DNA from 4 places in the Micromonospora ureilytica genome. Region 3 is predicted to be linked to each of the others. Evidence: riboswitches for the same ligand, from Rfam matches in the RefSeq annotation. Region 3 holds a riboswitch; each other region holds the start of a gene.
What was found. Region 3 has a riboswitch for cobalamin ahead of IW248_RS12025 (CbtB domain-containing protein). Riboswitches for the same ligand answer to the same signal wherever they lie in the genome.
Positions count from the first base shown of each region.

Region 1: it holds a riboswitch for cobalamin, as region 3 does, so the genes downstream of both, cobN (cobaltochelatase subunit CobN) here and IW248_RS12025 (CbtB domain-containing protein) in region 3, are expected to answer to the same signal.
Region 2: it holds a riboswitch for cobalamin, as region 3 does, so the genes downstream of both, IW248_RS06215 (acyl-CoA thioesterase) here and IW248_RS12025 (CbtB domain-containing protein) in region 3, are expected to answer to the same signal.
Region 4: it holds a riboswitch for cobalamin, as region 3 does, so the genes downstream of both, metE (5-methyltetrahydropteroyltriglutamate--homocysteine S-methyltransferase) here and IW248_RS12025 (CbtB domain-containing protein) in region 3, are expected to answer to the same signal.

Region 1 covers NZ_JADOTX010000001.1:2,034,024-2,041,119, forward strand. The annotation lists gene IW248_RS08915 (NADPH-dependent F420 reductase) at 1-131, opposite strand, end outside; gene IW248_RS08920 (SDR family NAD(P)-dependent oxidoreductase) at 167-901, opposite strand; gene IW248_RS08925 (TetR/AcrR family transcriptional regulator) at 1,159-1,800, shown strand; gene IW248_RS08930 (hypothetical protein) at 2,220-2,933, opposite strand; gene IW248_RS08935 (RNA polymerase sigma factor) at 2,926-3,507, opposite strand; gene IW248_RS08940 (hypothetical protein) at 3,636-3,971, shown strand; cobalamin riboswitch at 4,277-4,453, shown strand; gene cobN (cobaltochelatase subunit CobN) at 4,713-7,096, shown strand, end outside.
Region 2 covers NZ_JADOTX010000001.1:1,419,134-1,426,229, forward strand. The annotation lists gene IW248_RS06200 (Dyp-type peroxidase) at 1-875, opposite strand, end outside; gene IW248_RS06205 (copper chaperone PCu(A)C) at 968-1,570, opposite strand; gene IW248_RS06210 (copper resistance CopC family protein) at 1,636-3,717, opposite strand; cobalamin riboswitch at 3,848-4,062, shown strand; gene IW248_RS06215 (acyl-CoA thioesterase) at 4,260-4,706, shown strand; gene IW248_RS06220 (zinc-dependent alcohol dehydrogenase family protein) at 4,815-5,807, shown strand; gene IW248_RS06225 (TetR/AcrR family transcriptional regulator) at 6,085-6,684, opposite strand; gene IW248_RS06230 (alpha/beta hydrolase) at 6,750-7,096, shown strand, end outside.
Region 3 covers NZ_JADOTX010000001.1:2,675,609-2,682,704, forward strand. The annotation lists gene IW248_RS12000 (aldo/keto reductase) at 1-164, opposite strand, end outside; gene IW248_RS12005 (ATP-binding cassette domain-containing protein) at 161-979, opposite strand; gene IW248_RS12010 (ABC transporter substrate-binding protein) at 979-2,031, opposite strand; gene IW248_RS12015 (ABC transporter permease) at 2,072-3,079, opposite strand; gene IW248_RS12020 (amidohydrolase family protein) at 3,399-4,277, opposite strand; cobalamin riboswitch at 4,553-4,698, shown strand; gene IW248_RS12025 (CbtB domain-containing protein) at 4,734-4,937, shown strand; gene IW248_RS12030 (CbtA family protein) at 4,928-5,701, shown strand; gene IW248_RS12035 (histidine phosphatase family protein) at 5,698-6,285, shown strand; gene IW248_RS12040 (GH92 family glycosyl hydrolase) at 6,395-7,096, opposite strand, start outside.
Region 4 covers NZ_JADOTX010000001.1:1,484,397-1,491,492, forward strand. The annotation lists gene IW248_RS06495 (GNAT family N-acetyltransferase) at 1-32, shown strand, start outside; gene IW248_RS06500 (ABC transporter substrate-binding protein) at 124-1,023, shown strand; gene metE (5-methyltetrahydropteroyltriglutamate--homocysteine S-methyltransferase) at 1,113-3,377, opposite strand; cobalamin riboswitch at 3,492-3,708, opposite strand; gene IW248_RS06510 (superoxide dismutase) at 3,823-4,437, shown strand; gene IW248_RS06515 (superoxide dismutase) at 4,444-4,704, shown strand; gene IW248_RS06520 (ABC transporter ATP-binding protein) at 4,761-5,447, opposite strand; gene IW248_RS06525 (ABC transporter ATP-binding protein) at 5,444-6,448, opposite strand; gene IW248_RS06530 (ABC transporter permease) at 6,445-7,096, opposite strand, start outside.

The DNA.
Region 1 (7,096 bases), 640 kb from region 3:
AGAGCCTTGGCCAGGTCATCGACCTTGGACTGATCGCGTCCCATGATCTCGACGGTGTTACCGCCCGCCACCGCGAGCGTGCCGATGGTACGGGCCATGTTCCCCGTACCGATGAGGGTGATGCTGCTCATGAGGTCTGCTCTCTTCCTGATTCGTGGTGTGTGGTTCAGATGGCGGTGGTGCCGCCGTCGGCGACCAGTTCCAGGCCGTTGACGTAGCTGGAGTCGTCGGAGGCGAGGAACAGGGCGACGGTGGCGATTTCTTCGGGGCGGCCCATCTTTCCCCGGGGGATGAGGGACTCGAATGCGGCCTTGGTTGCCTCGTCGAACAGTTCTTCCTGCTTGGCGGTGGCGACCTGGCCGGGGGTCAGGACGTTGACCCGGATCTTGCGGTCGCGCAGTTCGTTGAGCCAGACGCGGGCCCATGCCTGCTGGACGGCTTTGCTTCCCGCGTAGAGGCTCCAGCCGGGGAAGGCGCCCAGCGAGGCGTTGGATCCGGTCATGAAGATCGAGCCGTTGTCGTTGATCAACGGCAGTGCCTTCTGCACGGTGAACAGGGTGCCGCGCGCGTTGAGCCAGAAGGCGCGGTGGAACTGTTCCTCGGTGATCTCGCCGAGGACGGCGGGTTCGCCCATCCCGGCGCTGGCCCACAGCACGTCGATCGAGCCTTTTTCTCGCTTGACGGTGTCGTACAAGCGGTCCAGGTCGTCCAGTTCGGCCGCGTCACCCTGGACGGCGGTGATGTTGCGGCCGATCAGCTTGACGGCGTCGTCGAGTGCTTCCTGCCGCCGGGCCTGGATGAAGACGTGCGCTCCTTCCTCGACGAACAGTCTGGCGCCGGCCAGTGCCATGCCGGTGGATCCGCCGGTGATCACCGCTACCTTGCCATCGAGCTTTCCCACGATCACTCCGTTGAATTGATGGGTATTCGAAACAGCTCGGTTTGGTTCTTATGCACACCAAGCGGTGTACGTAACGTACCCGGTTGCCGATCGGCGCGCAAGCTACGTACACCGGTCGGTACCGACCCCGCTGCGGAACGCCCGGCGCGCCATGGCGCACCGACGACCATCGGGACCGCTCTGACCTTGCGAACGGATGATCAACTCGAACGCTAGCTATGTATACTGGTCTGTACCCAGCGACCTATACTGAAGGCATGACGGAGTTGGAGAAGGGCCCCCAGGGCCGACGCCGCGGCAGGGGCGCACGCGAACGCATCCTCAGCGCGTCACAGCAGCTATTCCGCGATCACGGCATCAACCGCACCGGCATGGACCACCTCTGCGCCGTGGCCCAGGTGTCCAAGCGCACGGCCTACAAGCACTTCACCAGCAAGGACGAACTCGTCGCCGAATACCTGCGCCGATTCGATCCCGACGTCATGCCCGGAGTGTTCGACCGAACCGACCTCACACCCCGCGAACGACTCCTCGCCGCCTTCGAGATTCCCGCCTCCACGCCCCTGTGCCCTTACATCGCGGCGGCCGTCGAACTCCACGACCCTCAACACCCCGCATCCCAGTACGCACGCGACTACAAGACCGCCATCGCCGCCCGACTCACCGAAACCGCCCGCGAAGCCGGCGCCAGCAACCCCGAACAACTCGGCGAACAACTGGCGCTGCTCATCGACGGCGCCTCGGCCCGCACCCGAGTCCTCAACAGCGAATCCTTCCCCACCGCCGCCGCCATCGCCGCCGTCCTCATCGACAACGCCATCCCCGCGTCATCTCCTCGGCAGCCCAGCAATGACCGCGGAACCACCGGGTCTGCTCCCGTTGTGGTGAGAGGCCAATGACGGCCCGACCGGGCCGGCGCGGACGGGGACATCGACTGGCTGGTGTCGGTCGACTCCAGCGGATCGTGCGAGGCCACCAGCACGCCGCTGGCGCTAAAGGGGGCGCCGAGAATCGGACGAACCATAAGATCACGCCCTCGGTCAAAGTCGAGGTGCACTGACCACCAAGATTCACCTCGCCCGCGACGGCCTGATCCCTGAAAGCGCCGACCAGCAGGCCAACCGCCGCCGACGCGGCAACCGTGGCGGCCGGCCACCGACGTTCGACAGGCAGCTCTACAAACGACGCAACGTCGTCGAACGTCGCTCAAGCAGTGCCACAGCGTCGCGACCCGCTACGACAAGACCACGACCTCATTCCAGGCCGCAGTCACTATGGCCGCGCTACTCCAATGGTTGTGAACCATTGAAGACACGGCCTAGCGCAGTGAGCCCGCGATCTCGATCGCCTCGGTCTTGGTGAGGTCGCCCTCGAGCCGGTAGCTCACGTCGTTGTCCTGCCAGATCAGGGTCGAGGCGGCCAGTCGGGCGGTCTCACTGCGGATTCCGCCCGCCCGATCCACGTAGGACAGCACGTGTGGGCCGTCGACCCACACGGCGAAGTCGCCGTTGACCTGGACCCACTCCGCACCCGGCGGGATGACCTCCTTGTGAAAGGACAGGTTGAGGCGACCGTCGAACGCGTCGACACGCAGCGCGCCCCCGTCGTAGAGCAGCGTCGCCACCCGGTACCGGCCCGTGGCGTCCGGACCGGCGACCAGCACCCGCTCGGGTGGGCCCAGCCTCGCCGGCAGGCGGATCGGGAACCGTACTGCCCGTTGCGCCTCGTCCAGGGCGACGGCCCGCTGCCCGGGCAACGGCGACGCGGTGCCGCCGGGCGGCGTCGGGGCGGGCGCGGTGGCGATGCTGACACCGGCGAAGCGCAGCAGCCCCGCGACGGCGTCGGCGATGGCCACCCGCGTCGGCGGCAACACCACCGCCACGATCAGGGCGACGAGCGCCGCCGCGACGAGCGCACGCCACCGACGCGCGGGCCTGTCGAGCCGTGCGCGGACTTGGGCGCGCACGTCGGGCGGCTCGGGCGTTTCCAGCCAGGCGGAAAGGTCACGCAGTTCCCGTTCGAGGTCACCCATGCCGGACCTCCGCACTGTCGAGCAGGCCGCGAAGCTTCGCCAGCGCCCGGGACGTGCGCGACTTCACAGTGCCCCGGGGCCAGCCCAGAGCCGCCACCGTCTCCTCCTCGGTGAGATCGAGGAAGAATCGGCAGACGATCACCTCACGGTCGCGTACCGGCAGTTGTCGCAGGGCCTGCACCAGCGACGCCCGGCGCTCCCCGGCGAGGACCGCGCCGACCGCGTCGTCCTCGACGACCTCGGAGGCCGGGTCCGCTGCCGCCGCTCGCAGGACGAGCCCGTCGCGCCGGCCACGGGAGCGGTGCAGGTTGCGGGTCTCGTTGGCGACGATCGTGAGTAGCCACGACCGGAACGACGAGTCGCCGCGAAAACGGGACAACTTCCGGTACGCCTTCACAAACGCCTCCTGGATGACGTCCTCGGAGTCCGAGCCGGCGCCGAGCAGCACCGCCGTCCGGTACGCGGACGCGGTGTGCCGGGCGACCAGGAGGTTGTACGCCTCCAGGTCACCTGCCCGAGCGCGGGTGACGAGCGCCTCGTCGTCCAGGGGAGCCTCCGTTCGGATCACACTCATGACACCGCCCACCCGCCGCGGGTTCCACCCGGCCTTCCCGACGCAGGTCAGCTGTCTCCCATCCGGCGTGCAGCGTATTGCCAGGAATGGGTGCTGCACTGGAGGGGCGTCGAGGAGAGGGGCGGGGCATGAGCTGGTTCAACCGCCGGTCGCGGGGTGCCGAGGCAACCCCGACGAAGCTGGACCGGGAGGCGACCCGCGACGACCTCGCGGCGCTGGAGGCGTTCGTCGCCACCCGGCGCGGGGTGGAGTTCTACCTGGAGCCGGAGACGACCGCGACGGACACCACGGTGGTGGCGATCGCCCACGACGGCGAGTGGATCCGCCGCCGTACCGGAACGCCGCGTGCGGCCGGCACTATCGCCCGCAAGCACGCGGTGCCGCTGTACGAGGCAGCGCGCACCGGCTACCCGGAGCGGATGCGGACCTGGAGCCGGGCCCACCCGGAACGCCACGCCCGCTGACCCTGGCGTCGCTCGGCCCTGGGCGGGCGTCGCTTCGCTCCGGGCGTGTGTCGTTCGGCTCCTTTGGAGCTGAATCGTTGGTGACATCGCCGTACGTCCCAGCCGGGAGTCAAGGCGGCTGAATCGTTTACGACATCAGCTCCAAAGGGCCCGCGTGGACACTCGCCCCCTGCTACCGCACCACCCCACCCCACCCCTGCCACGGCAACACTCGACCCCCGCGCACCGATATTTCCGCAGGTCAATGTGGTGGGCGTGGCCGGGCGACGCCGGGGTCCGCGTTGACCGGCGGCGCGGCGGTGTGGCAGCATTCGCGGCCTGACGGCAGTGAAGGAAGTCGGTGCAATTCCGACGCGGTCCCGCCACTGTCACCGGGGAGCGATCCCCCCTCGTGAGTCACGGCCGTGTGTCTGCGGTTGGAAGGCCGGGGGAGAGCGTCGATCCGGAAGCCAGGATACTTCGGCCGTCGGGACGTACCCCAGGGCGTGGACACCCGAGGAGGACCCGATGACGCACGGCGTCTCATTCATCGACGATCATCGTCGTATTGCGCTCCAGGCAGTGCGTTCCAAGGACACCGGCCACCGGCACCGTTGAGCTGATCGCCCGACGCTGTCCGGCCCCGACGCCCGCGTCGGTGCGCCGTTCGCCCGGGCCGTCGTACCGGCTGACGCCGTACCCACCCGCATCGTCCCCGGTCGCCCTCGTGGCGGCCCAGGACGTCACTTTCCGGAGCCTGCCGTGCGCATCCTGCTGCTGTCCACCGCCGACACCGACCTGCTGGCCGCCCGTGCCAGCGGCGCCGACTACCGGTTGGCCAACCCCGCGCGGGTCACCGTCGAGGAGGTGCCCGCCCTGCTCGACGGCGTCGCCCTCGTCGTCGTACGCCTTCTCGGCGGTCGGCAGGCGTGGCCGGACGGCCTCGCCGCGGTGCTCGCCACCGGCGTGCCGACGGTCGTGCTCGGCGGCGAGGCGCTCCCCGACGCGGAGCTGATGGCCATCTCCACGGTGCCGTCCGGAGTCGTCACCCAGGCGCTGGCCTACCTGGTCGAGGGCGGGCCGGAAAACCTGGGGCAGCTGGCCCGGTTCCTGTCCGACACGGTGCTGCTCACCGGTGAGGGGTTCGCCCCGCCCACACCCACCCCGTCGTACGGCGTGCACGGCGACCACCCCACCGATCCGGGCCGGCCCACAGTGGGAATCGTCTTCTACCGGGCGCACGCCCTCGCCGGCAACACCGACTTCGTCGACGTGCTCGCGGACGCCGTCCACAAGGCCGGCGGCAACCCGCTGCCGATCTTCTGCGGCTCACTGCGCGGGCTGACCGCCGGCGCCGGCCCACTCGGGCTGTTCGCCCGCTGTGACACCCTGCTGGTCACGGTGCTCGCGGCCGGCGGCGCGGTCGCCGCGGACGCCTCCGGTGGCGGCGACGAGGACGCCTGGGACGTGGGCGCCCTGGCCGCCCTGGACGTTCCGGTCATCCAGGCGCTCTGCCTCACCAGCACGCACGCGCAGTGGGCCGACAGCGACGCCGGCCTGTCCCCGTTGGACGCCGCCATGCAGGTGGCCATCCCCGAGTTCGACGGCCGGATCGTCACAGTGCCGTTCTCGTTCAAGCAGATCGACGCCGACGGGCTCTCGGTCTACGCCGCCGACCCCGAGCGGGCCGCCCGGGTCGCCGGGATCGCGGTGCGTCACGCCCGGCTGCGGTACGTGCCGCACGCCGACAAGCGGGTCGCCGTGGTGCTCAGCTCGTACCCCACCAAGCACGCCCGGGTCGGTAACGCCGTCGGGCTGGACACCCCGGCCTCGGCGGTCCGGCTGTTCGCCGCGCTGGCCGAGGCCGGCTACGACCTGGGTGACGCGCCGCCGCCCGACGACGGCGACGCGCTGATCCACGCGCTGATCGCCGCCGGTGGTCACGACGTGGAGTGGCTCACCCCGGAGCAGTTGGCCGCCGCCGAGGCCCGGATACCGGGGCCGACGTACCGGCGCTGGTTCGACCAGGTCCCGGCCGAGCTGCGCGAGCGGATGCGGGAGCACTGGGGTGAGCCACCGGGCGAGCTGTACACCGAGGGCGGCGACATCGTGCTCGCCGGGCTGCGCTTCGGCAACGTGGTGCTGCTGATCCAGCCGCCCCGCGGCTTCGGGGAGAACCCGATCGCCATCTACCACGACCCGGACCTGCCGCCCAGCCACCACTACCTGGCCGCGTACCGCTGGTTGACAGCGCCCGTCGCGGACGGCGGCTTCGGCGCGGACGCCGTGGTGCACCTGGGCAAGCACGGCACCCTGGAGTGGTTGCCCGGCAAGGGCCTCGGCCTCGCCGCCGACTGCGCGCCCGACGCGGTCCTCGGCGACCTGCCGCTGGTGTACCCGTTCATCGTCAACGACCCCGGCGAGGGCACCCAGGCCAAGCGGCGGGCGCACGCCGTGGTCGTCGACCACCTGGTCCCGCCGATGGCCCGCGCCGAGACCTACGGCGACCTGGCCAAACTGGAGCAACTGCTCGACGAGTACGCGACAGTGCAGGCCCTCGACCCGGCCAAGGTGCCCACCGTGCGGGCCCAGATCTGGGACCTGGTGCGCGCCGCCGAGCTGCACCACGACCTGCACGCCGAGGCCATGCCCGACGCGGACGACTTCGACGACTTCGTGCTGCACCTCGACGGGTACCTCTGCGAGGTCAAGGACGTGCAGATCCGCGACGGGCTGCACATCCTCGCCGACGCGCCCACCGGCGAGCCACGGGTCAACCTGGTCCTCGCGGTGCTGCGCGCCCCACAGATCTGGGGCGGTGCCCGCGCCCTGCCCGGCCTGCGGCAGGCCCTCGCCGTCGCGTACTCCCTCGACGAGCAGGAGCTGCTCGCGACGCCGGGACAGCGCCTGGCGCTTCCCCCGGCGCTGACCGACGTGGTGGACGGACCGGCCGGCACCGCCGCCGACGCGATCGACCTCATCGAGGCCCTCGCGCGGCGGCTGGTCGTCGGCATGGAAACCCTGGGCTGGGCCGTGGACACCGTCGACGCCGTGGTGGCGGAGGTGACCGGTCGGTCGATCCCGGACGTCGCCGCGGTGCTGCACTTCGCCGCCACCGAGCTGGTGCCCCGACTGGACCGGACCAC
Region 2 (7,096 bases), 1.3 Mb from region 3:
ATGTGCGAGAAGTCGGGGATGACGGTGAGGCCGTCCGGGCCGGTGGCGGCGAAGTCGGGTTCGTCGTGTTCGGCGCTGCCGGTGAGCGGGGCGCCCGTGTCGAGGCGTCGGCCGACGGCTAGTTCGCGGTCGGTTCGGCCGAGCAGGTCCCAGGTTTCCATGTTCATGCTGATCCGCCGGAGCACCAGTGTGGTGCTGTCACGCAGCCACGCCGGGCCGTCCGGCACCCAGAGGGCGGTGTCCATGGGCGTGCCCGGTCGGGGGTTGGCGGTGCCGTCGAGCTGACCGAACAGGTTGCGTTGGGTGTGGCCGCCCGGTTCGACGCCGGGGCTGCGCCGGAAGCCCTGTTGGACCCACCGCACGGTGGCGAACGGTCGGCTGTCCTTGACCAGGACTCGTTGGGTGTGGGCGACGGTGATCGCGTCGTCCGCGCAGATCTGGAGCAGCAGGTCACCGCCGGACCAGGCCGGCTGGAGCCGGTCGATGCGGAACGCGGGTAGGTCGGTCACCGACGCCGGCTGCCGATCGTCGACGCCGGCCGCCCGGTACAGGCCGGGCCCGAAGCCGAAGGTGACTGTCAGCCGTGCCGGCAGCAGCCCGAGTTCGGCCTCGGTGTCGGCCAGAGCGGGTCGGCCCTGGGTGAGCCGGGAGGCGTCGTCGGTGAGCAACCGCAACATCCGACCCAGCGCGGTCCGGTCGGTGCCGGGCCGCAGGGTGAGCGCCACGAACGACGCGTGCGCCTGCGGTTCGGCGGCCACCCCGGCCTGCCGGGCGCCGTGGAACGGCTCGACCAGGCCGCCGACGCTCGCCACCGGCGTCACGTCGGTGCCGACCGCGTCGGGTCGCCCGGACCCGTCGGCACGCGTCGTGGCGATCGCGGCACCGCCGGCCACGGCACCGCCGACGGCGAGAGCCCCGCCGGTGAGCAGACCGCGCCTGCTCACCGGCCGGGCAGTTGGCGTGTCGGTCACGACTTCGGGCTCATGCTCATCTCCGGCGTGGCGCTCATGCCGGTCATCGGCTCGCCGTGCCCGGGGGCGTAGCTCTCCTGCGCGCCGGTGAACGGCTTGGCCACGGCGCGGAACTGCTGGGTCTTGCCGTCGGCGAAGGTCAGGGTGAAGGTCACCTCGTCGCCGGCCTGAACGGGCTTGGTGAGGTTCATCAGCATGAGGTGGTCGCCGCCGGGCTCCAACGCGTGCGAGCTCTTGGCCTTGATCACGATGCCGCCCTGCTTCGCCCGCATGACCATCTTGCCGTCCTTCATGGCCATCTCGTGCAGCTCCATCGGCGACAGGGAGGTCGTGGCGCTTGTCACCGTGACATCGGCGTCGCCGTCGTTGACCAGGGTCCCGAAGGCGGCCGTCATGCCCTTGTCGGCCGCCTTCACCCACGGGTCACGAATGCCGAGCACACCAGCGTCCGGGTTGGCCGAGGTCGACGCGGACGGGCCCGCCTGCGCTTTCGACGGAGAGTCGGACGAGCCGCAACCGGCGGCGCCCACCGTCAGAATGGCGGCGGCGAGGACGGCGGCCGAACGGCGGCCGGGAGCGAATGGGCTGGTGGTGCGCATGTGTTCTTCCTCCGATGGTTGCTGCTGGGAGGTTGGTCGGTCGCAGCAGGGAGAAAGTTCCGGACTCAGGGCACGTTGATCGTGAACTCGGCGGTGTGCACCTTGCCGGCGATCTGGAAGTCGAAGAAGGCCCGGTACCGGCCCGAACTCGGTGTGGTCAGCCAGAACTTGACAGTCCCGTCGACCAGCTCCTGCTCGGGGTGGACGTGCACGTAGCCGAGGTCGCCCTCACGAACGACGACCAGGTGCCCGTACGCGCCCAGGTACCGCTCCAACTGCGCCGGTACGGTCGGGTCGGCGCTGACCTGGAAGTGGATCGGCGCCGTCACCCCCACCGTCGGGGTGCCGGTCATCGACACCGCGTACGGACCAGCCGTGGCCTGTGCCGCCGCTGGCGGCAGCGCGGTCGGGTTGTGCGCGCCGGGCACTGTGTGGTCGACGCCCAACACGAGGGGGATCTGCGTGCCGTTGGCCGCGGTGACGGAGAAGTCGGCGTAGACGCGGTAGCCGCCGGGGCGGGCCAGCGTCAGGGGGACGCTCCAAGTGCCGTCGGGCGCCATCGTCGGGTGCAGGTGCTGGTAGCCGGACAGGTCGCGGCCGACCACGATCATGTGCAACGGCTTGTCGTGGACGACAGCGAAGGTCGTTGCCGGCTGCCGGTCGGTCCCGACGATGCGGAACCGGTAGTCGGCGCGTACACCAGGGGGTTGGGACCGCTCCAGCGGTTGCAGGGTGTACCCACCGGCGCTGACCGTCGTCCCGGTCGCCAGCGTCGCGCCCGTCGCGTCGTCACCCCGATGCGTGTGCGGCCCCGTACCGGCCGGGTGTTGGTGCCCGTCGGTCGCAGAGCCCACCTGGTCCGAGGCGGGCGGTCCACCGGCTGCCGGTCGCGCGTTGCCGGTCGCCGGACTCTCGTCGGCGGTGCCGATGCGGGCCAACCCGAACCCGGCCAACAGAGCGATCACCAGGCCACCGACGAACAGCGCCAGGTGGGTGTTGCTCAACCGGGACCCAGGCGTCGCGGCGGCGAGGTCCGTGTCGGGCTGCGGTCCGGGGTCGACCGTCGGCTCGCCGTCCGTGCTGGCGAGGGCCTCGGTCACCTGATCGGTAGGCGTCGGATCGACAGCAACGCCCGTACGGGCCGTGACGACCGTGTTGCCCTTGCGCGCCGCCGGCACGGTGGCGGGCCGCCGCCTGTCGCTCGCGGTACGCGCGACGACGCCGACCTTGCCCCCGACGGTCTTGCCAGCGCCGGCCTTGCCGCCGACGGCCTTGTCCCGGGCAGCCTTGTCCCCGGCAGCCTTGCCGCCGACGGTCTTGCCAGTGCCGGTCCTGTTCGTGGCACGGGCGCCGCCGCCGCGTCGGCCGGAGGCCGCCGCCGAGGTACGGCCCCGACCGGTGGGTGTGCCGGCGGATCGGCGACGCCAGACGACGAACCCGGCCACCGCCCCGGCCACCGCGACAGCCGCCGCCCAGCCGGCCCAGGCCAGTGCCCCTGGACCGCTCTTCTCGGTCGACCCGGTCGACGGGGCCGCTGCGGCCGGCGGGCTCGACGGATCGTCCGCTGTGGTCGGCACCGCCGAGGCCTGCCCGGACGTGTTGTGCTGCTCGCTGGCGGCCACCAGCGCCGGGTCCGGTTGGGTCGACGGCGGGCTCCACCCCTTCGGCGCTGCCGTCACCCGCCCGTCGTAGCGGAAGGTCAGGGTGCCCCGCACGGTGTCGCCGTCCGAGGCGACCGACAGGTAGCTCACCGAGTACTGGCCCTTGGCGGGCAGGTGGGCGACCGACACCACCGCGGGGAACCCCGTCGTGTACTCCCGTGGCTCGAACTGCCCGTTGACCAGGAAGTACTCCCGTACCGGCTTCTCCAGCGGCTTCGGCTCCCCCTGCGACCAGCCGTTGTCGACACGGGTGCCGCCCGGGGCGGTGATCGTGAAGAACGCGTTGGCGGCGGCCTTCTCGGTGAAGAACAGCTGCACCGACGTCAACGGCTCGCGCACGGTGGCGCCGCTCGCCGGTGTGGACATGGCGAGCGTCCCGTGAGCTGCGGCGGGTTGGGCGGACGCGAGGAGGGCGACCGCCGAGGCGAGGAGGAACGCGAGGAGGCCCGAGACCACCCGCCCGCAAGTCTGGGGGAGACGACGCATCTGGATATCCTCACCCTCGCGAGACTTTTTTCAATAGGTGAGGATCTTCTTCCTCAGATGACAAAAGTTGACGATCAGGCCATCCGTCGCCGCGGCAGGACGCCCCGGATGGACAGATCCCCTGGCCAGCTATGCTGCCGACGGCGCTGGTTCGCCCCGTCGTGACCGGCGGGGCGTCGTAAGAGGGAACCCGGTGGAAATCCGGGGCTGCCCCGCAGCGGTGAGTGGGAACGACCGCCGTCATCAGCACTGGGCCATGTGGCCTGGGAAGCGACGGCCAGTAGGGGACCGGCACCACCGGTCAGGCCCGCGAGTCCGAAGACCTGCCGGCGCCGCGTACACAACCGTGTGCGCTGCCGTCGGCCTCGCGGGTGGGCTGAGCGGGTGACGGGCCGTGCGTGTGGTGCGCGGCCAGGTCCTCGTCAGCGTGTGTCCGCGACCCGGCGGTGTGGTTTCCCGAGGGACGGACTACCGCTGTGCACGACACCACCACGATCGCCGGCCGAGCGCCGTCGGCGTCGCACCTGACCCTTTCGCAGATCATGGACCAGCACCACACCAACCTGATGGGTACGGTGCACGGCGGCCGGATCCTCAACCTCATCGACTCCGTCGCCGGTGTGGTCGCCGCAAGGCACTCCGACGGGCCGGCGGTGACCGCCGCCATCGACGAGACGGCGTTTCTCCGCGCGGTGCGGGTCGGCGACGTCGTGCACGTCGACGCCCGGATCACCTGGGCCGGCCGCAGCTCGATGGAGGTCGCGGTCAAGGTGACCGCCGACCGGTGGGACCGGGCGGTGCCGCCCACCGACGTGGCCACCGCCCACCTGGTCATGGTCGCCATCGACGACGACGGCCAGCCTCGTACCGTGCCGCCGCTGCTACCGGAGACCGACGGGGACCGGCGACGCTACCGGGAGGCGGAGATCCGCCGGGAGCACCGGCTGGCGCTGCGGCGCGCGCTGCTCGACGGCGCCGACGACGGCTGACCCGTGCGCGGTCCGCCCGTTGCGGCGCTGGCGCGGTCCGAGGAACCCGCCCCGCCGCCTATCCGGTCGGATAGCGTCCACGTGAAACCTCGATCACGGAGAGTGTGGATGGCTATGCGCGCTGCGGTGCTGCGGGAGTTCGACGCTCCGCTGACGGTCGAGGAGATCGATCAACCCACTCCCAAGCGCGGGCAGGTGCTGGTGCGGATCGTCGCCAGCGGTGTCAACCCGCTCGACACGAAGATCCAGGCAGGAAAGGCCGCGCACGCGCGTGTCGAGCTGCCTGCGGTGCTCGGCCTGGACCTTGCCGGCGTCGTCGCGGCGATCGGCACGGAGGTGACCAGCTTCGCGCCGGGAGACGAGGTGTACGGGCTCTGCGGGGGCGTCGGCGACCTCCAGGGTTCACTGGCCGAGTACGCCGCCGTGGACGCTCGACTGCTGGCCCGCAAGCCGAAGGCACTCTCGATGCGGGAGGCCGCCGCGTTGCCCCTGGCGGCGGTCACCTCCTGGGAGGGGCTGGTCGACCGGGCCGGAGTCCACGCCGGGCAGAAGGTGCTGGTGCACGGCGGTGCCGGCGGGGTTGGCTACGTGGGCGTGCAGCTTGCCCAGGCGCGCGGCGCCGATGCGTACGCCACGGGCGGGCCGGCGAGCATGCGGGTGATCGAGAGCCTGGGCGCCGTGCCGATCGACTACACCACGAGCAAGGTCGAAGAGTACGTCGACAGGCACACCGGCGGCGAGGGGTTCGACATCGTCGTGGACACCGTCGGTGGCGCGACGCTCGACGCGTCGTTCGCGGCGGTACGCACCTATCACGGGCACGTCGTCAGCGCACTGGGTTGGGGGTCGCACTCGCTCGCCCCGCTGTCGTTCCGAGGCGCGACCTACTCCGGGGTGTTCACCCTGTTGCCGATGCTCACCGGGCGCGGCCGCGAACACCACGGCGACATCCTGCGCGAGATCGCGGCGCTGGCCGATGCCGGTGCCCTGCGCCCGCGACTGGATCCGCGCGAGTTCACGCTCGACACGGTCATGGACGCCCACCGGCTGGTCGCGGACGGCACCGCCGAGGGCAAGGTCATCGTGGACGTCGCCGGTTGAGCAGAGCCGTTCGTGAAGGCGAAGTGGTCAGGTGGCGTTGTTCCCAGGGTGGCTGATGCCGGCTGGCGTCTCGGGTTGCCTCACGCTGCGCCTGCACGTGCCGTAGATCGATGTGGAGCGTTGCGGGTGAGCTTGCTGGAGTCCGCCGTAGTTCCGTCATCTGAGACACCGATCCCACTCGCGGCGCCATGAGCAGCGCATCCTCTGTGGTGACCTCTTCGGTGGACCCGAAGGCGTCAGCGCTGGCACCCCGCGGAGGCGGTAGGGCGGAGTCGGCTCATGTCGAAGAGAGTGCGTCTGCGTATCGACGTTGAGGCGCGGTTAACCGATGTCCCAGGACGAGCGCGTCCAGGAAATCGTCGAAGGCGCGATCGGCTCGTGGCGTGTCGCCGGTGGCCTCGACGTCCATGATGAGGCCGCGGATGACGGCCAGCACCAGGGTGGCGAGTTCGGGGCGGCCGACGGTACGCATGCCGTCCTCGAGAGGCTGCAGCCAGTCGGTGGTGGCCTCGCGCCGGAAATTCGGCCACAACTGCTGTTCAGCGTCCTGGCGGAGCTTGCCGAACATGCTGAGGTAGGGGCGGCCCTCGGGGCCGGTGATGGCCTGCCACGCGCGCCGCAGCGTGCTCAGGTAAGGCTCGCCCGGCTTGGGGGACAACAGGTCGCCGTAGAACTCGCGTTGAAGCTGCCGCGCCCGGCGCAGGGTCTCGCGCAGCAGCGCGTCGCGCGTCCCGAAGTGGTAGATCAGCATGCGGGTCGAGCAGCCCGTCGCCTTCACCAACGGTTCGAGACGGTCGGGCAGGCCGTGGGCGAGCGCGTGATCGACGCAGGCGTCGAGGATGCGGTCGCGGATCTCGGGTTGTTTGTGACGTCCCACCGCCACACTTTTTCACGTAACTGGCGGTACGTCTAACGTTGATCCCAGCGGAGAAGGAGTCAGAGATGCGAGTGGTATTCGTGCACGGTGCGTGTGTCCGGGACGGCGTCTGGTGGTGGCACCCGACCGCCGAAGCACTGCGCGAGCGGGGCATCAGCAGCGTCGCGCCGGCGTTGCCGAGCTGCGGTGAGGGCGACCGGCCCGCCGGTTCGAACGGTCCCGGCCTGCCGGAGGACGTCGCGGCGGTGCGGGCGGTGCTGGCCGCGGGCGATGAGCCGACGGTGGTCGTGGGACACAGCTATGGCGGGATCGTCGCGGCCGAGGCCGCAGTGGGCGTCGCATCGGTGCGGCACATGGTCTTTGTGTCGAGCTATCTGCCCGAGCCGGGCGAGTCGCTGTCGACCTTTGGCGC
Region 3 (7,096 bases):
GTGTCCACCGCGGCGGCGAACTGCTCGTCCGAAGTCGCCCGGTAGAGATTGCCACCCTGTGAGGCGCCGAAGCCCAGTGGGCCCAGCCGCAGCGGCGACCCGGCGGCGCGCCGGGTCGCCTGACGGGCGAGATCGTGCGCGACCCGGTGGGCGGCCACCGTCACCTCTCGTCCCGATCCGCGCTGGTGCTGCCGGTCATCGCTGCGACCAGGTCATCGGTGGTGACCTCGTCAGCGCGTAGTTGGGCCGCGCGTCGGCCGAGGCGCAGCACCTCGACCCGGTCGGCGATCTCGAGCACCTGCGGCATGTTGTGGCTCACCAACACCACCGACATGCCGGCGTCGCGGGCACGCCGGACGACGTCGAGCACCCGTCCGGTCTGGACCACGCCCAACGCCGCCGTGGGCTCGTCGAGGATGACCACGTTTGTCGCCCAGATGATGGCGCGGGCCACCGCGACACACTGCCGCTGCCCACCGGACAGCATCGCGATCGGGGTGGTGACCCGGGGGATGCGTACGCCCAGTTCGTCGAGGGCCGTGGCAGCGCCCTGTCGCATGGCGCGCTTGTCCAACAGCCCGAGCCGGCCGAGTGGTCCGGAGCGGAGGATCTCCCGGCCGAGATACAGGTTGGCGGCCACGCTGAGGTCGTCGGCGACGGCGAGATCCTGGTAGACGGTCTCCACCCCCGCACGCCGGGCATCGACCGGAGTGGAGAACTGGACCGGACGGCCGCCGATCCGGATCTCGCCCTCGTCCGGCGGATGCACGCCGGACAGGGTCTTGATCAGCGTGCTCTTTCCTGCACCGTTGTCACCGATCAGCGCGACGACCTCACCCCGGCGGACCATGAAGTCGGCGCCACGCAACGCCTCGACGTGCCCGAACCGCTTGACGATGCCGCGGGCTTCGAGGGCCGGCGGTTCCGCGTCGGTGGGTTGCTGATCGCTGTCGGCGGTGGCCGTTGGGATGCCGCCCATCACTGCACCGGCGGGTTGGCGCAGCTGGGCTCGAGCACCGCCTTGATCTCCGCCGAGTCGATGTTCTCCTTGGTGACGAACGTGACGCCGGTGTCGGCCGACGCCAGGGGCGCCTTGTCCCGAAGGTGCTTGACCATCTTGTCGACGCCGAAGTAGCCCATCTTGAACGGGTTCTGCACGACCAGCGCCGAGATCTGGCCGTTGCGCACTCCGGCGATCTCGTCCGGGGCCGCGTCCCAGCCGATGATGACCACCTTGCCGGACTTGCCGGCCGCCTGGATGGCCTGCGCGGCACCGAGCACGCTCGGCTCGTTGGCCGCGAAGATGCCGGCGAGCTTGGGGTTGGCGGTGAGGATGTTCTCGGTGACCCGTCGGGCCTCGTTCACATCACTGCGGCTCGGCTGCTGGCCGACCAGCTTCAGGTTGGGGTACTGGGCGAGGCCGGCCTTGAAGCCGTCGACCCGCTCGGTGTTGGTCTGCGATCCGGGCTGGAACTCGACGAGTGCCACCTCGTGGTTTCCGGGGCCGAGTTCGGTGGCGAGCAGCTTCGCCGCCTCGGTCGCCGACGCGCGGTTGTCGGTGGCGAAGAGGGGCACGGTCGACGGCTGCGGGCTGGTGCCAGAGTCGATCATGGCGACCGGGATGTTGGCGCTGAGCGCCTTGTCGGTCGCCGGTGCCAGCGCGCTGGAGTCGGTCGCCGCGTAGACGATGCCGTCGACCTTCTTGGTGACGAAGTTCTGGATCAGGTTGACCTGCCCCTCGACGTCGGTCTCGGCGGTCACCCCGTCCCACTGGACGGTGACGTCCCCCGCGCGCTGCGCGGCGCACTCCGCGCCCGCCTTGACCGTGTTCCAGTAGTCCGCCCCGACCGCCTTGGGTACGACGGCGAGCTTCAACGGGCCGCTCGCGTCCTTTGTCGCGCCGTCGCCGCCGTCCCGGACCTCGACCCCGCCGCAGGCGCTGAGCAGGGCGGTCGCGGCGGCCGCGGCCAGGATCGCCTGCGCACGCAGGAGTCGTCCTCGCGTCCGCCGGCTGGTGGTGGTGTGTGCCATGGTTTGTGTCCTTCCTCGTTCGGACTCTCGGAATGGCATGTCAACCCCGTGATTCCAGCCGCCGGCGGCGGTACTGGTCGAAGTAGACGGCGGCCCAGATGATCACGCCGACGATCACCTGCTGGTAGTGGATGCTGATGTCGAGCAGGACGGCGCCGTTGCGAACCAGGGCGATGAGGAACGCGCCGATGATGGTCCCGACGATCCGGCCCTGCCCGCCGAACAGGCTGGCCCCGCCGATGACCGCGGCGGCGATGACGTCGAGCTCCAGCGAGATCCCATAGTTGGGCTGGCCGGAGTTGACCCGGGAGGCGGCGATCATGCCGCCCAGCCCGACCAGGACGCCGGCCAGCACGTACACCCCGGTCAGGTGGCGCCCCACCCGGATGCCGGAGCGGCGGGCCGCCTCCAGGTTGGAACCCATCGCGTAGGTGTGCTGACCGAAGCGGGTCTGGGAGAGCAGGAAGGCGACCCCGACGGCGACCAGGACGGTGATCACCACGGCGAACGGAATGCCGAGGATCTCCCCGTTGCCGAGCAGTTGGAAGGACCGGGGCAGGCCGTAGACGCCGACCGCGCCGGTGATGATGAAGACGAGGCCGCGGCCCACGGACATCGTCCCCAACGTCGCGATGAACGGTGGGATCCGGGCCACCGTCACCAGCAGCCCGTTCAACAGCCCGGCCAGCGCGCCGACGCCGATCGCCACGGCCGTGGCCGCCCACAGCGAGAAGCCGAGGTCGCGCACGACCATCGCGCCCAACACGCCGGCGAGCGCGGCGACCGACCCCACTGACAGGTCGATGCCCTTCGTGATGATGACCATCGTCTGGGCCGTGGCGATGATGGCGATCACCGCCGTCTGCGCCCCGATGTTGAAGAGGTTGTCCGCGGTCAGGAAGTACGGACTCGCGAAGGTCAAGGCGATGAACAGGACGACCAACGCGGTCGCGGCCGTGAACTCGGAGACGGCGTGGGAGATCCGTTCCCGGAACCAGTCGCTGAGTTCGCCGCGCTGCGTGCCGGCGGTTGCCTCGGCGCTACTCATCGTCGGACCTGACCTCCCCAAGCGTGGCGCTGGCACCCGACGGGGACCCGCCGACGAGCCGAACGCCTGTGCGCGACCGACCCTGCTCGGATGGCAGTGCGGCAACGCGCCCGCACGACCCTCGAGATAGGTCGGATGTTTGCCCCGATCAGGCGTTACCTTCCCACGCATTCACGTATGTTGCCAAGGTCTTACGGGCGTGTTTTGCCATCGTTACCTGCACCGCCGAAGGCATACATCTGACCAAACGCCATCGGCCGCCGTCGCTAGCATGTTATCGATAACATCCTATGTCCCCAGTTCGGAACCCGCTGCCGGGTCAGAAGGGGGCCAGTTGGTACACCCGGCCGGCGGTCTCACGCCAGATCGCCGCCCGCTCGCCCTCCGACAGCGGGTCCAGCAGGTCGCCGAGGACCGTGACCCAGCGGGTGTACGAGGTGGCGAGCAGGCACACCGGCCAGTCCGAGCCGAACATCAGCCGATCCGGCCCGAACACGTCGAGGGCGTGCTCGACAGCGGGCCGCAGGTCGGCCGCCGTCCAGGACGCGCCGTCCACCTCGGTCACCAGGCCGGAGAGCTTCGCCGTCGTGTTGGGCTCGGCCGCGAACGCGCGGAGGTCGCGGCGCCAGTCAGCGAGATCGCCGCGCCCGAGCGGGGGCTTGCCGAGGTGGTCGAGGACGAACCGCACCTGGGGCAGGTCGCGGACGAGCCGGGTCGCCGCCGGCAGCTGACCGTGGCGCACCAGGAGGTCGAAGGCGAGGCCGGCGGCGCCGACCGCGGCGATGCCCCGCCGCACCTCGGGGCGGTCGAGATAGGCCGGGTCGGGCTCGGACTGGACCAGGTGGCGGATCCCGACCAGCCGTTCGCCGCCCCGCCCCTTCCGCAGTCGATTTAGACGACGGCCGACCTCCGCGGCGGTGAGGTCGACCCAGCCGACCACCCCGGCGACGAGAGGATCGTCGGCCGCGACACCGAGCAGCTCGGGCGTCTCCGACCGGACGGCGACGGACTGCACGACCACGGTCTGGGTGACCCCGGCGGCCCGGGTCGCCGGGGCGAGTTCGACAGGGGTGAAGTCGTCGTCGATCGCGGCCATGGTGTGCGGATCAATCCAGGGCTGCGGGTGCCGCGCCCGGACCCAGAGGTGATGATGCGCGTCGACGATTCCCGGCCGTCGCGCGACCTCGCCGGTCGTCATCGGACCCGTCCTGGCGTGTTCACGTTCACCCCACACCCCGCCCCGCCACCGACCGAACCCCTCCGGGTAGACCCGGAGCCACAGAGTCGATCTGGCAGGTTGACCATGTTAGCGGTAACAGGCTGTTCCCGGGCCGCGGAACGCGCGCCGGACCGGATTCCCACCGAGTCGCCTTTTGGTCAGACGAATCCGCCGGCACCGACCGCTGGTCCGGCTCGTAAGAAGCTCCGGTGCGCGGGCGCCCTGCGGGCGCGGGGCCCGGGTTGACCGCCTGAGGTGGCCCCGATACCGTCGACCCACTATCTGCGGCGACGCGAGGGAAGCCGGTGTGAATCCGGCGCGGTCGCGCCACTGTGAGCGGTTCCCCCACCTCAACTGGGGGCCGCGAGCCAGGACGCTCGGTCGTCCGCAGCCTTGCGATGGGGACGCGTCATCCCTGGGGAGGTTCGTGTATTCATGTCTAGTTCCGCTTCCAGCCAACCGGTGGTGCACCCCGCCGGCAGCGCACGTCTCCTGTGGACGGCTCTCGCGACCGTTGCCGTGCTCACCCTGCTGGCCTACCTCGTCGCCTTCGACCAGGGGGCGGTGTCGCGCAGCGGGATGTACCTGCACGAGCTGATGCACGACGGCAGGCACCTGCTGGGTGTCCCGTGCCACTGAACACCACCACCGCTCCCCCGTTCGTCGCCGTCCTCGTCCGCGGGCTGCTCGCCGGTCTGATCGCCGGCCTGCTCGCCGGGGCGTTCGCGTACGTCGCCGGCGAACCCCACGTCGAGGCGGCCATCGCCATCGAGGAGGCGGCGGCGGCACACGCCGAGCCCGCCGCCGGTGCGCACGACCACGAGGACGCCCTGGTCAGCCGGACGGGTCAGCGTGGCGGCCTGTTCCTGGCCACCGGCCTGTTCGGCGCCGCGATGGGTGGTCTGCTGGCCACGGCGTACGTCCTGCTGTCCCGTCGGCGGCGCAGCGACGACGGCGGGCGGTCGGGCCTGCTGCTGGCCGGCGCGGCGCTGCTCGGCGCGGTGATCGTGCCGTTCCTCAAGTACCCGGCGAACCCGCCGGCGGTCGGCGACCCGGCCACCATCAACCAGCGGACCGTCACCTACCTGTTGATGGTGGTGCTCGGGCTGGTGGCCGTGTGGGCCGGCTCGCTGGGCTACCGGTCGGTGGGCGGCCAGGCGCCGACGTGGCAGCGCGCCGCCGCGGCCGTGGGCGGGTTCCTGCTGGTCACGGCAGTGTCGTACGTGGTGATGCCGTCCTTCCAGGAGGTACCGGCGGACTTCCCCGCGACCCTGCTGTGGAACTTCCGGCTGGCCTCGCTCGGCACCCAGGTAGTGCTCTGGACCGGCATCGGCCTGCTGTTCGCGGCCCTGATGCACCACGAGCGGCGTCGCCGGGCCGGCACCGCACTGCCGAGCACGTGACCGGCACCAGCCTCCGGCTGGTCGCCCACGGTCACACCGCCGCTCTGCGTCGGGCCCGCTTCGGCGGCACCGACGACGGCCTGGACGAGGGTGGCCTTCGTGCCGTCCTCGCCCAGGCCCACGCGGGTTCGGACCGGCGTGGGCCCCTCGGCGTGCACGACACCTGCCTGTCCAGCCCGACGGCGGCGGCCCGACAGACCGCCGACGCCCTGGGCCTGCTGCCGACCATCGAGGCGGCGTTGGCCGACTGTGACTACGGCGACTGGTCCGGACTGTCGCTTGAGGAGATCGCCGGTACACACCCGCAGGCGCTGCACGACTGGCTGTCCGACGCGGACTCCGCGCCGCACGGCGGTGAATCGGTCACGGCCGTACGGGATCGGGTCGGTCGCTGGCTGGACGAGCACCGCGGCGCCGGTCGACGCGTCGTCGCGGTCACCCACCCGCTGGTGATCCGGGTCGCGGTCGTGCACGCCCTCGGCCTGCCGACGGCGACCTACCGGCAGGTGGACGTGGAGCCGTTGGCGATCGTCCGGCTCACCAGCCAGGGCACGCGCTGGCAGCTCCGACTGAGCGCGGCGTGAGCACGTAGCTGATGTCTCCGGGCGAGATGCCCCGGCCGGCAACGTCCCGGAGTGGGGCGGGCCGTGAACACGGCCCGCCCCACGCGGCTGCACTATCCCTGGCTTGGCGCTAGCCGGTGACGGTGAACGGCCGGGACACCTTCGTCGCCGACGTGGCGCCGTTCAGCGTGACACTTGTCGCGCCCGCCTTCGCCGCACCCGGAACGCTTACCGTCGCGCCGGAGATGACGCCGTCACCGTTCGCGCGCACGGTGCTGACCGCCAGTCCGGTCCCGAAGGCGATCGTGACCACCTCGTTCGGAGCGAACCCGGAACCGTCGAACATGATCGACGTACCGCGCGGTCCCGAGGTGGTCAACAGCGCCACCCGCGGCTGGTAGGTCCGCGCCTCCGGCTCCCCGGTCACCTGGACGGTGGCCGTGGCCGGCGTACGCGAGGACGCCCCAGTCGCGGTGACGGCGTACCGGCCGGGTTGCGCGTCACCGGAGGTCGGCACCGAGGCGCGGACCGTTCCCGTCGCGGAGGCCGCGACCTTCACGGTCCGGGCCGGGTCGGTGCCGACGCTGACGGTCACCTGCTCGCCGGCGGCGAAGCCGCTGCCGTCGACGGTGATCGCGCCACCGGTGGTGACGGTGCCGGACGCGGACAGCGCGATCGCCGGCTGCGATCCGCCCCGAGCCACGGTCACCGTGAAGGACCCGGTGCTGCTCGACAACGTGTCCCACGCGGTGACGCGCACCGTGTAGGTGCCCTCCCGTGCGTAGGCGTGCCGGCCACTCATCGCACCGGACGCGCCGATCGTCACGTCGTC
Region 4 (7,096 bases), 1.2 Mb from region 3:
CCCGTTACCGCAAACCAGTCGAGGCGTGCTGAGCTGAGACGGTCGTTGACCACACTGATGGCCGCCGTGGTCTCGCTGTCGGGGAGTGGACGTGGATCGGTCGCGCCTGGTAGGCAGGCGGTTGTGCGGATCATTTCCCTGTTGCCGGCGGCCACGGACATCGTGGCCATGCTTGGCCTGACCGGGCACCTGGTCGGGCGTACCCACGAGTGTGACTGGCCGCCGGGGGCTCTGGCCGACATTCCGACGGTGACCGCGACGTCCCTGCCGGAGACTTTGACGAGCCGGGAGATCTCGGCGGCGATCGCCGGTGACGCGCACCGAGGATCGTCGTTGTACCAGCTCGACGTCGCCCTGCTGGAGGGGTTGAAGCCGGATCTGATTCTGACCCAGGATCTGTGCGACGTGTGTGCGGTCTCCTACCAGCGGGTCAACGACGCGGTTGGTCTGATCGATCTCGACACCACTGTGATGTCCCTGGAGGCGAGGACCATCGACGGGATCCTGGACACGGTCGATGCCGTGGCCGCGCTGACCGGTACCGAAGGCAGGGCGGCGGAGATCCGAGCCGACGCCGAGCGTCGCCTCGCCGCGTTGCCGGGGCCGGTGCCCGGAGCGCCGACTGTGCTGTTCGTCGAGTGGCTCGACCCGTTGATGCCTGGCGGGCACTGGGTTCCGGAGCAGATCACCCATGCGGGCGGGCGGTCGCTGCTGCTCGGGCCGGGCGCGCACAGCACCCCGCACCTGTGGTCGGTGGTCGCGGACCTGGCTCCCGAGGTGGTGGTGTTCGGGCCGTGCGGGTTCACGCCCGAGCGAACCGTCGACGAGCTGTCCGTGGCGACCGCGCAACCCGGTTGGGCGGACCTGCCCGCGGTCCGTCGGGGGCAGGTGTGGGTGGTCGACGGGCCTGCCTACTTCAACCGCCCCGGCCCGAGGGTCGTCGACGGCGCGGAGATCCTCGCCGGCATCCTCGGCGGCCGCCCAGACTCCCGCGCTCGGCGGGTGCCCCTCGACGTCGGCTGACGCTGCCGCGCCGGACCGGCCGGGACGGACATCGGTGGCGCCGCGAAGCCAGGGGCCACGGTGGGGCGGCGCGCCGCCCCACCGTGCGCTCAGGTGAGCGTGCTGCGGACTTCGGCGGCGGCCGCGACGAGGCGGGTCAGGGCCTGTTCGATCTCTGCGTACCCGCGGGTCTTCAGGCCGCAGTCGGGGTTGACCCAGAGCCGGTCGGCGGGCACTGCGGCGACGGCGCGACGCAGGGCGTCGGTGACCTCCGCCTGTTCCGGTACGCGGGGGGAGTGGATGTCGTACACACCGGGCCCGACACCGCGTTGGTAGCCGGTGGTGCGCAGGTCGTCGAGGATCTCCATCTTCGACCGGGACGCCTCGATGCTTGTGACGTCGGCGTCGAGGGCGTCGATCGCGGGCAGGACCTCACCGAACTCGGAGTAGCACAGGTGCGTGTGGATCTGGGTGGCGTCGGCGACTCCGCTGGTGGCCAGGCGGAACGCCCCCACGGCCCAGTCCAGGTACGTGCGTTGATCCGCCCGGCGCAGCGGCAGCGTCTCCCGTAGGGCGGGTTCGTCGACCTGGATGACGCGGATGCCGGCGCCCTCCAGGTCGCGGGCCTCGTCGCGCAGGGCCAGGGCGACCTGGTTGGCGGTGTCGACGAGGGGCTGGTCGATGCGGACGAACGACCACGCCAGGATCGTCACCGGGCCGGTGAGCATGCCCTTGACCGGCCGGTTCGTCAGCGACTGCGCGTAGGTGGACCAGGCGACGGTCATCGGGCCGGTCCGGGTGACGTCGCCGTAGATGATGGGTGGGCGGACGCAGCGGGAGCCGTACGACTGCACCCAGCCGTTGACAGTGGCGGCGAACCCGGCCAACTGTTCCCCGAAGTACTGCACCATGTCGTTGCGTTCCGGCTCGCCGTGCACCAGCACGTCCAACCCGAGTCGTTCCTGCACTGCGATGACGTGCGCGACCTCGGCGCGCATCCGCTCGGCGTAACCGGCGTCGTCGAGGCGGCCGGCCCGGTGCGCCGCCCGGGCCTGGCGCAGTTCCTGCGTCTGGGGGAACGACCCGATGGTGGTGGTGGGCAGCGGCGGAAGGCCCAGTCGGGCCTGCTGCTTGGCGGCTCGCTCCGCGTAGGGCCCCCGTCGTACGTGCTCGGGCCGCAGCGCGTCGAGGCGGGCGCGGACCGCGTCGTTGCGCCAGGCTGCCGGTGCGGCGGGTGGGGGAGGGGGTAGGACGCCGACGCCGTCGCGTAGGGCGCGTCCGAGCGCCACGACCTCGTCGACCTTCTGCCGGGCGAACGCCAGCCGGGCACGCAGGTCGTCATCGAGGTCGGGTTCGGCGGCCAGGTCCACCGGCACGTGCAGCAACGAGCACGACGTCGACACCGCGACGTGGTCGGCCAGCCCGGTCAGCACCGCCCCGGTCGCGGTGGCGGCGCGCAGGTCCGTACGCCAGATGTTGCGCCCGTCGACCAGCCCCGCGACGATCGTCTTGCTCCGCAGCGGCCCGGCGGAGGCGAGCCTCTTCAGGTTCGCCGGCCCGGCGACGAGGTCGATGCCCACCGCCTCGACCGGAGTGCCCAGCAGCGCCGGCAGCGCGTCGCCGAGGTCACCGAAGTACGACGCGACGAACAACCGGGGCCGGTGTTCCACGCTGCCGAGCCGACGGTACGCGGCACGCAGCGCGGCGATCTCGTCCGAGGTGCGGTCGGCGGTATACGCGGGCTCGTCGAGCTGGACCCATGCGACCCCAGCGTCGGCCAGCGTGCCGAGGATGTCGGCGTAGACCGCGACGAGGTCATCGAGTCGGTCGAACGGCCGGAACCCTTCCGGAGTGTCTCCGGTGGCCTTGGACAGCAGGAGGTAGGTCGCCGGCCCGACCAGCACCGGCCGCGTGGCGACGCCGAGGGCCTTGGCTTCGGCGTACTCCCGCACCGCCTTGTCGGGGCGGGCGGTGAACACCGTGTCCGGGCCGACCTCCGGCACCAGGTAGTGGTAGTTGGTGTCGAACCACTTGGTCAGTTCCAGAGCCGGTTCCCGTGCCGTGCCGCGAGCCATGGCGAAGTAGGTGTCCAGGTCGCTGAGGCCGAGGTGGCGGAAACGGTCCGGTACCGCGTCGATCAGGACCGTGGTGTCGAGCACCTGGTCGTAGAACGAGAACGTGTTCGACGGCACGGCGTCGAGACCGGCGTCGCGCAGCGAGCGCCACACCTCGGCGCGCAGGCCGGCCGCGGTCTCCTGTAGAGCGTCGGCGTCGATCCGGCCGGCCCAGTAGGACTCGACGGCGTGCTTGAGCTCTCGGTGCGGGCCGATGCGGGGGTAGCCGAGCACGGTGCTCAGCCCAAACGGTGTGGTCACGGGTGTCCTTCCCTCGAGGTCTACCCCCGACCACACGGGAAGGAAACGGCAGGGCACCGGCCGATGACCGGGCCTCGCTCAGGCCCTCCCGAGAGGCCGGTGGCGGCGTACGCGGACGCGTACGCGGTGCGGGCAGGTCTTCGGACTCGCGGGCACGATCGGCGTGCACCGATCTCCTACTGGCCGTCGCTTCCCAGACGCTCACGTGTCCAGTGCGTATGACGGCGGTCGTTCCCGCTCACCGCTGCGGGGCAGTCCCGGTCTTGCACCGGGTTCCCTCTTACGACGCCCCACCACGACGGTGGGGCGAACCAGCACTGCCGCCCATCGTACGGCGTCCGGTCCGACCTTTCGACTATCGATCGCGCCCCCTCCCGACATGCGGGCCCTTGTTGCAAGATAATGGCAACAGCCAAACTATGGCAGCAGTGAGAGGACGTACCTGATGGCCGTGTACAACCTGCCCGACCTGCCCTACGACTACGGGGCACTCGAGCCCGCCATGTCCGGGGAGATCTTGGAGCTGCACCACGACAAGCACCACGCCGCGTACGTCAAGGGCGCCAACGATGGGCTCGACCGGCTTGCCGAGGTTCGGGACAAGGGCGACTACGCGACGCTTGTCGGGTTGGAGAAGACGTTCGCGTTCAACCTGTCCGGGCATGTGCTGCACTCGATCTTCTGGAACAACCTGTCCCCGGACGGCGGTGACCGTCCCGACGGTGAGCTGGCGGCGGCGATCGACGAGCACTTCGGCTCCTTCGACGGCTTCGCCGGCCAGCTGTCCGCCGCGACGAAGGGCGTGCAGGGCTCCGGGTGGGGCGTGCTTGCCTGGGAGCCGCTGAGCCAACGGTTGATCGTGGAGCAGGTCTACGACCACCACGGCAACGTCGGGCAGGGCTCCACCCCGGTCCTGGTCTTCGACGCCTGGGAGCACGCCTACTACCTGCAGTACCGCAACGTGCGCCCGGACTACGTGGACCGGCTGTGGCACCTGGTCAACTGGACCGACGTCACCGCCCGTTTCGACGCCGCCCGCGCCGCGACCCCGAAGATCTGACCCGGCGTGAGCGGGTACACCCCCGAGGCCGCCGAGATCGTGCAACGCGCCGCCGGGGTCATCGCGGCCAAACACCGCGGTGACCTCGCTGGCGCCGAGGCGCTGATGTCGGCGTTCAGCTCTGAGCAGGCCCGTACCCTCGGCTTCTATCTCCTGGCCGACCTCGCGCTCGGCCTGGTCAAGGCGCAGAGCGGGCAGACGATGGACGACCTGGTCCGGGAGCTGTCCCTGCTCCTGGCCGACACCGCCCAGTCACCGCCCGCCTGACGGTCCGCTGGGTCCCACACATGGTGGGACCCAGCGGACGCCGCAGCGTCCACCGCTCATTTCGAGGAGACCGTCTCGTACGCCGGACGATCGAGGTCGACGATCCGGTCGCTCCAGCGGTCCAGCAGGGTCTGGTCGTGGGTGATGACCAGGACACCGGCGCGCTGCGTACGCTGGTAATCGCGAATGACGGCGGCGACGTGCGCCTGGGTCGAGGCGTCGAGCATCGCGGTGGCCTCGTCGCAGAGCAGGTAGTCGGGGCGGTGTACGAGGGCACGGGCGAGGCAGGCGCGTTGCAGCTGCCCGTCGGACACCGCGTGGGGACGCCGGCCGCGCAGATCCGCGGTGAGGCCGACGAGGTCGGCGAGTTCGGCCACCCGTTCCCGGACCACCGACTCGGGCGTCCGGGTGGCGCGCAGCGGTTCGGCGATCAGGTCGGTGAGGCTCAGTCGAGGGTCGGCGGCCGCGCGCGGGCTCTGGAACAGGGCGGCGACGCGGGTCCGTAGGGCGACCGGCACGGCGTACCGGACGGCGTCGACAGCGGTGCCGTCGATGCTGACCCGGCCCTGATCGGGTTGGTGCAGCAGGGCCAGGACCCGGGCCAGTGTCGACTTTCCACAGCCGGACGGCCCGCGCAGTCCGACAGTCTCTCCCCGGTCGATCCGCACTGTGACGTCGTCGAGGACGACCTGGCGGCCGTACCCGACTGTCACCCGGTCGGCGAGGAGGTGCGTGCTGCTCACGTGACGGCTCCGAAAACGATCGGGTGGTGGCAGGCCACCGTGCCGCTACCGGTGACCGGCGTCGGCTGTGGTCGGTCCGCGCAGGTGTCGGTGCGGCGTGGACAGCGGGGCGCGAACGCGCACCCGGGGGGCAGCGCGGTGAGCATCGGCGGGTCGCCCGGCACCGGCCGGAAGGCCCGGTCCGGCAGGGCGTCGAGCAGCGCCGAGGCGTACGGGTGGGTCGGCGCTGTGAAGAGTTCGTCGGTGTCCCGGTGTTCCACGATGCGGCTGGCGTACATCACGGCGACGGTGTCGGCGACCCGGCGTGCGGCGGCCAGGTCGTGCGTGATGAGCACGACGGAGGCGCCGTTGTCGCAGCGACGGCGCAGCAGGTCGAGGGTGTGGTCGACCAGCGGCCGGTCCAGCCCGGTGGTGGGCTCGTCGGCGATGAGCAGCGACGGGTCGGGTGCCAGCGCGAGCGCGGTGACCAGGCGCTGCGCCATGCCGCCGGACAGCTCGTGGGGGTAGCGGTCCAGGTCCGCCGGGTCGAGCCCGACGTCGACAGCGAGGTGGTCGGCGTCGGCGCGGTCACGGCCGTGCGCCCGCAGCGTCTCGGCGAGCAGTCGCCGTCCGGTGCGGACCGGGTTCAGGGCGGTGGCCGGGCTCTGCGGGACCAGCCCGACCCGACGCCCGCGTACCCGCCGGGCCAGGTGGCGCTGGCCGCAGGTGACCAGGTCGACCGGGTCGGCGCCGGGGTGGTGCAGCACGGCGTGGCCGGTGGTCGTGGCGTTGCCGGGCAGGAGGCCGAGCAGGGCGTGGGCCAGGACGGACTTGCCGCAGCCGGACTCGCCCACGATGGCCAACAGTTCGCCGGCCCGGACGGTGAGGCTGAGATCGCTGACCGCGCGCACGCGTGCGTCCCGGAGCCGGAACTCGACGCCGAGGCCGTCGACGGCGAGCAGCGGCCGGGTCATCACGGCGCGGGAAGGCGCCGAAGCGGGAACGGATTCGGTGGTGGTCACAGGTGCAGCTCCGCTCGGACCCGGGGATCGAGGCGGTCGCGCCAACGGGCGGCGAGGACCGCGATGGCGAGGGTGACCACGACGATGACCGCGCCCGGTGCCAGGCTGGCCCACCAGGCGCCGGTGAGCAGCGACCCCTGACCGTCATTGATCATGTTGCCCAGCGACGCGAGGTGCGGCGGCAGGCCGAGGCCGAGGAACGACAGGGCGGTCTCGTGCCACACCGCGTGCGGGATCATCAGGGTGGTGGCCAACGCCAGCCGGGGCAGGACGTGCGGCAGCAGGTGCCGGGTGAGGACCCGGAGCCGGCCGGCCCCGCCGCTGATGGCGGCGTCGATGAACGGTCGGGTCCGAAGGCTCAACAACTCGGATCGGACGATGCGGGCGGTGGAGAGCCAGTGGGTGAGCCCGACGGAGGCGATCACCGCACCGAGGCTGGGCCGCAGCATGGCGACGATGAAGATGCCCAGCAGCAGGTGCGGCATCGCGGCGATGGTGTCCACGATCCGCATCAGGATCCGGTCCACCCGGCCGCCGAGCGTGCCGGCGATTCCGCCGACCACGCCCCCGAGGACGGTGGCGACGAGCGCGGCGACCGCGCCGACGAGCAGCGACACCCGCAGTCCGTAGACGGCACGGTGCGCCACG